Linked DNA regions of Actinoallomurus bryophytorum. The protein of the gene in region 2 interacts with the protein of the main gene of each other region in a pairwise test. Links are inferred from orthologs where the notes say so. Each region holds a gene or a part of one and is shown on either strand. Other genes may lie near its edges.

The links. Proteins that work in one complex are often made in the same cells at the same time.
Region 1: the proteins of ndk (region 2) and ung interact in binary tests that used the Escherichia coli proteins (3 or more experiments, as listed by UniProt). The link is inferred for Actinoallomurus bryophytorum from one-to-one orthologs.

What each region holds. Positions count from the first base shown.
Region 1 is NZ_VFOZ01000001.1:576,992-581,204, forward strand. Bases 901-3,630 are described here. They hold ung (uracil-DNA glycosylase), read right to left. Parts: upstream 2,747-3,630; coding sequence 2,054-2,746; downstream 901-2,053. Other genes in these bases: FB559_RS02735 (GNAT family N-acetyltransferase), read left to right, coding at 937-1,449; FB559_RS02740 (GNAT family N-acetyltransferase), read left to right, coding at 1,455-1,982; FB559_RS02750 (MFS transporter), read left to right, coding at 3,220-3,630. Also shown: FB559_RS02725 (aminotransferase-like domain-containing protein), read left to right, coding at 1-254; FB559_RS02730 (CGNR zinc finger domain-containing protein), read left to right, coding at 347-871; more of FB559_RS02750, read left to right, coding at 3,631-4,213. UniProt on the Escherichia coli protein: Excises uracil residues from the DNA which can arise as a result of misincorporation of dUMP residues by DNA polymerase or due to deamination of cytosine.
Region 2 is NZ_VFOZ01000001.1:5,484,668-5,488,950, forward strand. What follows is about bases 267-3,066. They hold ndk (nucleoside-diphosphate kinase), read left to right. Parts: upstream 267-1,350; coding sequence 1,351-1,782; downstream 1,783-3,066. Other genes in these bases: FB559_RS25715 (hypothetical protein), read left to right, coding at 267-1,244; FB559_RS25725 (rod shape-determining protein), read left to right, coding at 1,972-3,003; mreC (rod shape-determining protein MreC), read left to right, coding at 3,019-3,066. In the rest of the region: more of FB559_RS25715, read left to right, coding at 1-266; more of mreC, read left to right, coding at 3,067-3,999; rod shape-determining protein MreD, read left to right, coding at 4,002-4,283. UniProt on the Escherichia coli protein: Major role in the synthesis of nucleoside triphosphates other than ATP. The ATP gamma phosphate is transferred to the NDP beta phosphate via a ping-pong mechanism, using a phosphorylated active-site intermediate.

The sequences.
Region 1 (4,213 bases), 4.9 Mb from region 2 along the record:
CGCACGGGCTCCGTCCCGCCGTGGTGCCGCGCGGAGGCCTGCACGTGTGGGCCGGGCTGCCGGCCGGCACCGACGATGTCGCGCTCGCCGAGGCGGCGCTGCGGGCCGGTGTCCTGGTCGGCGCGGGCCGCCGCTACTTCCCCGCCGAACCCGCCGGTCCCCGCCTGCGGCTCAGCTACGGATCCGCGGCCGGTGAGGGCGAGCTCGCCGACGGCGCCGCACGCCTCGCCCGCGTACTCTCCGCGACCGGGTAGTCTCCCCGGCAACCAGTGACCGCCGTTCACCGGTGTCGGTGACCGAGCGGAGCGAGGACCCGGCGAACACCCCCATCGGCGAAGGAGGAGACGTGAGCGGCTCGGACAGCGCCCTGCTGCTGCGCGACTTCGTCAACACCTACGACGTCCAGTGCGACATCGACGAGTTCGGCGCGCCGTCCGACCTCGGCGGCTGGCTGTCCGAGCACGGGCTGGCGGCGCCCGGCGACCGCGCCGACGAGTTCGACCTGGGGATCGCGGTCGCGCTGCGGGAGGGACTGCGGGCGGCCATGCCGGCGCGCCGTGAGCCGTGCGACCGGCCGGACCACCTCGACGGCCTCCTGGCCGGGCTGCCACTGCGGCTGTCGCTCGACGGCCCGGTGCTCGTCCCCGTGCACCGCGGGATCCGCGGCGCGCTCGCCGGGGTCGCCGCGGCGGTCGTGGCGAGCGACGCCGACGGCACCTGGGCACGCCTCAAGGTCTGCCAGGAGCCGACCTGCCGCTGGGCCTTCCTCGACACCTCCAAGAACCGCTCGCGCACGTGGTGCTCGATGCGCATGTGCGGCAACCGCACGAAGACCCGCGCGTACCGGGAGCGGCAGCGCGTGAGCGACTGAGCCGCGTTCGGAGGCGGCGCCGGTGCCCTGGGCGTGTTCGTCGGGCACCCTCTAGAGTTCGTGCCGTGGGTGAGGGCATGGTGACGGTACGGGACGCCGGGCCGGAAGACGCGGAGGCGCTGGCACGCGTGCGCTCGCTGAGCTGGCGGTCCGCCTACGACGGCCTGCTGTCGCCGGCGCTGATCGAGATCGCCACCGGCCCGGACTGGGTGGAGCGGCAGCGGGCGTTCCTCACCGAGACGCCCGGCCGGCGGGCACTGCTGGCCGAGGACGGCGACGCGGCCGTGGGGATGGCCGTGTACGGTCCGGACCGGGATCCGGGCGGTCATGCGGAGCTCTACGCCATCTACGTCCTGCCCGGCTACTGGTCCAAGAACGTCGGCGCGCCGCTCATGGACGGCGTGCTCGACGGCGTCCGCACCGGCGGCTACTCCCGGATCGCCCTGTGGGTGCTGGCCGCCAACCTGCGCGCACGGCGCTTCTACGAGCGGTACGGTTTCGCAGCCACCGAGCAGAAGATCATCGAACGGTTCGGCCACATGACGTACGACGTCCGATACGAACGGGAGGTCCGTTGAGTGTTGTGGGGGTACGACCGGCCTATCCGGGCGACGTCGGCGCGGTCGCGGACATCCAGGTCCGCGCCTGGCGCGAGGGTTACGGGGGGATCGTCCCGGCCGAGGCGCTGGCCGAGATGACGAGTGACACGGCGATCGGGCTCTGGCGCGACCGCTGGGCCGAGGCGGTGTCGGCCCCGCCGAGCCCGCGGCACCGGCTGCTCGTCGCGGTCGACGAGGGCGTCATCACCGGCTTCGCGGCGCAGGGCCCGCCCGAGGATCCGGACCAGGACGCCGGCACCACCGGGGAGCTGCTGACGCTGCTGGTCGACCCGGCGCACCAGCGGGCCGGCCACGGCAGCCGGCTGCTCGCCGCGACCGTCGACCATCTGCGCGACGACGGCTGCGCGACGGCCATCACGTGGGTGTTCGCGGCCGATGACGTGTTCCGGGCGTTCCTGATGTCGGCCGGGTGGGCGCCGGACGGCGCCCACAGCAAGGTCGACATGGGCGAGCCGGTCCCCATGGTGCGCCTGCACACCGGCATCGCTTAGGGCCTTTCTCGAAGTCCCCGTCCGTGGCGACCGGCGACCGGGCGGCGGACTTCGAGAAAGGCCCTTGCGGCCTAGAAGATCTTCTCGTCGAGGGTCCAGTCGACCTCGGGCCGGCCGGCGTCGGCCAGGGCCTTGTTGACCGCGCTGAACGGGCGGGTGCCCAGGAAGCCGCGCGGGTTCATCGGGCTCGGGTGTCCCGCCTCCAGGACGACGTGGCGGGTGCCGGTGACCAGATCGCGCTTCTTGCGCGCGTAGGCGCCCCAGAGCACGAACACGACGCGCTCCTCCCTGGCGTCCAGCGCGCGGATCACCGCGTCGGTGAACTCCTCCCAGCCCTTCCCCGCGTGTGAGCCCGGCTTGCCCGCGCGTACCGTCAGCACCGCGTTGAGCAGCAGCACCCCGCGTCCCGCCCAGGGCGTCAGGTCGCCGCCGGCCGGCATCGGGACGCCCAGGTCGTCGCGCAGCTCCTTGAACACGTTGCGCAGCGACGGCGGGACGCGCACGCCCTCGCGCACGCTGAAGCTCAGGCCGTGTGCCTGGCCGGCGCCGTGGTAGGGGTCCTGGCCCAGGATGAGCACCCTGGCCTCGTCCGGCGAGCACAGCCGGAAGGCGCTGAACAGGTCGGGCAGCGCCGGATAGACGGTCTGCTCGGCGTACTCGGCGGACACGAAGTCGGCCAGCCGGCGCGCCGCGGCGGGATCGAGCAGGGGTTCGATGAGGTCACGCCACGGGCCGGGCAGGAGCTCGAGAAGATCGAAGGACATGCGCCAGAAACTAACAGCGCGCGGCTCGGCCCGTTCGTAACTCAGAGTCCCCCGTGCCCCGGTGACTTGGCGGTCGGCGGCGCTCGACCCGGCCGGGCCGGGCGAGGTGGTCTACCGTGTGATTGAGGGTGGGGGGTGCGACGCCGCAGCGTCCGGCCGGGTCAGCCCGGATACGTGTTCGAGGTGGGCGAGCACGGCCACGCCGTGCGGCGTCAGGCCGTGGCGCCCCATGAAGCGCGGGCGAACGGCGACGAGGTGCCCGGCCACCGCCGGCAGGCGGGACGGCGACATGCCCTCGGAATCGGCTTCGGAAGCGACGACGGCGACATCGTCCGTGCTCAGGGCCGGCATGGCCGGCCGGGCGGGCGGGTCGCCGACCCGGATCAAGGCTTCGGAGGGGCGGGGGTATGTTGAGGGCGAACCGTTCAGCGGCTGACATCCGCCCATCCTCACCCAGGCCGGCTCAGAACCCCATGATCACAAGCGCGTCTCCGGCCGTTCCCGCAGCTGCCGCCGCCACTCCAGGACGCCGGCGCTGGCTCGGCATGGTGGTCATCGGCCTCGGCGTCTCGCTGATCATCGTGGACGCCACGATCGTCAACGTCATGCTGCCTCGCGTGGTCGACGACCTTCACCTGACCACGGCCGACGCCGAGTGGATCACCTCGGTCTACTCCCTTGTCTTCGCCGCGCTCCTGATCCCGTTCGGGATGGCCGGTGACGCGTACGGACGCCGGCGAATGTTCGTGCTCGGCACCGTGGTCTTCGTGGCCGCCAGCCTGCTCGCGGCCGTCTCGGGCAGCGGCTCGGCCCTCATCGGCGCGCGTCTGCTGCAGGGTGCCGGTGCGTCGATGATCCTGCCGGCCACGCTCTCCACGGTGACCGCGGTGTTCAAGGGCCGCGACCGGGCCATCGCGTTCGGCGTCTGGGGGTCGCTCATCGGCGGCATGGCCGCGCTCGGCCCGCTGCTCGGCGGCTGGCTCGCCACGTCGTACGGCTGGCGCTGGGCGTTCGGGGTGAACCTCCCGCTCGGCGCGGTGGTGATCGTCGGTGCGCTGCTGCTGGTCCCGGAGACGCGGGACCGTGCGGCCGCGCGCGGCATCGACTGGACCGGCGGCCTGCTCAGCGCGGCCGGGCTCGCCGCCATCGTGTTCGCGCTGATCGAGGGGCAGCGGTACGGCTGGTGGCGGCTCACCCGGTCCTTCTCCGCCGGGCCGCTGCACTGGGGCTCCACGATCTCTCCGGTGCCCGTCGCACTGGCCGCCGGGGTGATCGCTCTGTGCGCGCTCGTCGGCGTGGAGCGCGCGCGGGCCGCGGCCGGCCGGCCGGTCGTGCTCGACCTGACGCTGTTCCGCATACCGGGCTTCGGCCGCGGCAACGCCGCGGCGTCCCTGATCAGCGTTGGTGAGCTCGGGCTGATGTTCACGCTGCCGCTCTTCCTGCAGGACGTGCACGGCAACTCCCCGC
Region 2 (4,283 bases):
CCACGCCCCTGGCCGCCGTCCTGGCCCGCAGGCTCCCCGCCTGGGGCGTCCTGTTCGCCGGCCTGGCCCTCATACTCGGCGCCCAGGCGTCGGCCGCGTACGCCACCTCCGTACCGCTCACAGGGCTCCTGCGGGCCGTCCAGGGGGCCGGGGCGGGAGCCGTCCTGCCCGCGGCGCTCCTCCTCGCCTGTGAGCGCCGTGAGCGCCGTCTCACGGTGGGTGTGTGGGCCGCCGGTCTCGTCGCCTCCCTGCTGGCCGCCACGCCCGCCGTACTCATCGCCACACCCGCCCCGGACGACCCGTACGCCCCCGCGTGGCGGGCGATCCTGCATCCGTACTGGTGGCTGGCGGCCACCGCCCTCGTCGGCGCGGGGATCCTCGGCGTGCTGCGGCTGCGTCCGGCCCGCTGGCCCGGCGTCCCGCCGGCCGGCCGGGGCGAACGCGTGCTGTTGTTGCTGCCCGTCGCCCCGTCCGCGGGATTCGCCTTTCTCGCGGTCGTCACCGGCTACGACTGGTCGCCCGGCGCCCAGCTCATCCTGGCCTCGTGCGCCATCGTGGGCCTGCTCGGCCTCGCCCTGGCCGGGTCGCGAGGCGCCATCACCGGCAGCCCGCTCGGCTATGCCGTCGTCATGATCGCCGTGGGCCTGCTGACCATGCCGGTGACCGGGCCGCTCGCCGGCATCCTGGACGGGCCGCAAGTGTCGTTCGGGCCGTTCGGGGCGGGAGCCGCGTGTGCCGCGCTGGCCGTGTTCACCGCGACCGCGTCCAGGCGCGCGGCGGGCCGGAGCGCGGTGCTCTGTGGGTACGCCCTGGTCATCGCCGCGATCGTGGCGTTCCTGGCGATGGGTACCGGCGCCGACCGGTGGGAGCTGTCCGGCGCGCTGGGGGCTCTCGGCACCGGCATCGGGCTGGCCCTGGGCACCGCGCTGCGGCCCACCGAGATCGGCCCCGGCCTGTTCGGCCTGACGCTCTGCTGCCCCGCCGTGCTCGGCGGACACCTCGTCGTCGGGCCGCTCCAGGTCGCCAGGGTCGGCGCCGTCACCCGGTCGGGAGGAGGCGCGGGCGAGGCCCTGGTGGCACTCACCGAGGCGTACCGGATGTGGCTCGTGGGGGCCGGCGGGATCGCGGTCGTCCTCGCCCTGGCGACCGCCTGGGCGGCACGCGGGCGCACCCCCCGCGACCCCGGTATCGCCGCGGCTCCGGACACCGGCGGGGCCGCCCTGCGGGCCGGATGGGGCGGGTAGGATCGCAGCCACACGCGGAGGCCCGGCCGCGATCGCCGCGGATCCAGCGCGACACGGCCGTGTTCCAGGCGGCGAAGGCGCGGCCCCCCGCCGACGACCGCAATCCATGACGCTAGGAGAACCACCCGTGTCCGAACGCACCCTCATCCTCGTCAAGCCCGACGGCGTACGCCGGGGGCTTGTCGGCGACGTGATCGCGCGCATCGAGCGCAAGGGCCTGAAGCTCGTCGCGCTGGAGCTTCGCACGCTCGAGCGCGACGTCGCCGAGACCCACTACGAGGAGCACCGCGAAAAGCCGTTCTTCGGCTCGCTGGTGGAGTTCATCACGGGTGGTCCGCTCGTCGCCATGGTGGTCGAGGGACCGCGTGCGATCGAGGCGTTCCGCGGGCTGGCCGGCGCGACCGACCCGGTGGCCGCCGGGCCCGGCACGGTCCGTGGCGACCACGCGCTGGAGATCCAGGAGAACATCGTGCACGGCTCCGACTCCACCTACTCCGCCGAGCGTGAGATCAAGCTCTTCTTCCCGAACCTTTTCTGACGTCGGCGTGAACACGCGCGGGCCGGAGCGACTCCGGTCCGCGCGTTTGTTTTACCATGACCGGGCCCTGACCGGAGCACAACCGATCGGCGACGCGCGCCGATTGGTCCTGCATCAACTGGCGTGTTCCGAGTTACCATGACAATGCGCTCCTGCACGCCCGCCAATCTCGAAGGGCTGCCTTTCTTCATGGGTAACAAGCTGTCGTTCCTCGGCCGCGACATGGCGGTAGATCTAGGTACGGCGAACACGTTGGTCTACGTCCGCGGTCGCGGCATCGTGCTCAACGAGCCCTCTGTCGTGGCGATCAACACGAACACGGGCAAGATCGTCGCCGTCGGTATCGAAGCCAAGCGGATGATCGGCCGTACGCCGGGCAACATCGTCGCGGTGCGTCCGCTGAAGGACGGCGTGATCGCCGACTTCGACGTGACCGAACGCATGTTGCGCTATTTCATCCAAAAAGTGCATAAACGACGACATTTCGCCAAACCGCGGATCGTCGTGGCCGTGCCCAGCGGGATCACCGGGGTGGAGCAGCGCGCGGTGAAGGAGGCCGGCTACCAGGCCGGAGCCAGGCGCGTCTACATCATCGAAGAGCCGATGGCCGCCGCGATCGGCGCCGGGCTCCCGGTGCACGAGCCGACCGGCAACATGGTCGTCGACATCGGCGGTGGCACCACCGAGGTCGCGATCATCTCGCTCGGCGGCATCGTGACGAGCCAGTCGATCCGCGTCGGCGGAGACGAGCTCGACCAGGCGATCATCTCCTACGCGAAGAAGGAGTACTCCCTCATGCTGGGGGAGCGCACCTCCGAAGAGATCAAGATGGCGATCGGGTCCGCGTACCCGTTCGAGGACGAGCCGCACGCCGAGATCCGCGGTCGCGATCTCGTGAGCGGCCTGCCGAAGACCGTCGTGATCTCCGCCGAGGAGATACGCCGCGCGATCGAGGAGCCGGTCAACACCGTGGTCGACGCGGTCAAGACCACGTTGGACAAGTGCCCGCCCGAGCTCTCCGGCGACATCATGGACCGCGGCATCGCCTTGACCGGCGGTGGCGCGCTGCTGAAGAACATCGATGAGCGTCTCCGCGAAGAGACCGGCATGCCGATCCACATGGTCGACAACCCGCTCGACTCGGTCGTGCTCGGTTCAGGCAAGTGCGTCGAGGACTTCGAGGCACTTCGGCAGGTCCTCGTACCCGAACCCAGGCGTTAGAGGGGCGTCCGGCCGGTGAACGACACCCGGCGAACTCGCGCCGTGCTCGGTGTCCTGCTGCTCGTCTCGCTCGCGATGATCACCGTGGACTACCGCGGTGGCGACAACTCGCCGCTGAGCGCGCTGCGCGGCTTCGGCGAGGCCATCTTCGGCCCGATCGAGCAGGGCGCCACCGCGGTCGTGCGCCCGGTCGCCGGTGCGTTCCACACGTTCACCGGCGCGCCCGGCGCGCACCGCCGCATCAACCGGCTCGAACGCGAGAACCAGCAGCTCCGGCAGCAGCTGCGGACCGGGCAGACCGACCGCAAACGCGCCGACGAGCTCAGCCGCCTCCTCGGCACGTCCGGGCTCGGCGGCTACCGCATCGTCCCGGCCGAGGTCATCTCCTCCGGAGAGGGCCTGGAGGACACCGTCTCCCTCGACGTCGGCAGCGGCAACGGCGTCCGGCCGAACATGACCGTGCTGTCCGGCGACGGGCTGGTCGGCCGTGTCACCCAGGTCGGGCCGTCCACCTCGACGGTGATGCTCGCCACCGACGCCGCGTCCTCGATCGGCGGGAGACTGGAGAACTCCGGCGAGATCGGCATCGTGCAGGGGGCCGGGCGGCGCGGCGGTTCGGCGCTGAAGTTCCAGCTTCTCGACTCGACCGTGGTCATGGAGCCGGGACAGCGCATCGTCTCGTTCGGCTCCCAGGGCGACCGGCCGTACGTCCCCGGCGTCCCGATCGGCACCGTCACCAAGATCGAGCGCACTCCCGGATCGCTGACCCGCACCGCCTTCGTGACCCCCTACGTGCACTTCACCTCGCTCGATGTCGTCGGCGTGGTGGTGGCCCCGCCCAAACGCAACCCGCGCGACTCGGTGCTCCCGCCCTCTCCGTCACCCTCACCGACGGCTCCGCCGCCCGTACCGCCCGCGCCGGTTTCGCCGCCGTCCCAGGCGGCCGGCTCGCCGCCGCCCGAGTCCCGGCCGGCTCCGACCCCGACGAGAGGCTGACCATGTCCCGTAACGTCCTCGCCTCGATCGTCATCGTCGCCGCGCTGATCCTGCAGGTGACGGTGGCCAACCGGCTGCCGCTGCCCGGCTCGGTGGTCCCGGACCTCGTGCTGCTGGCCGTCGTCGCGCTCGCCCTGGTCAACGGCTCGCTCTCGGGCCTCGTCGCCGGATTCGCCGCGGGCCTGGCGACCGACATCGTGCCGCCCGCCGACCACACGATCGGCCGCTACGCGCTGGTCTACTGCCTGATCGGCTACATCTGCGGCTCGGTCGCCATCGAGATG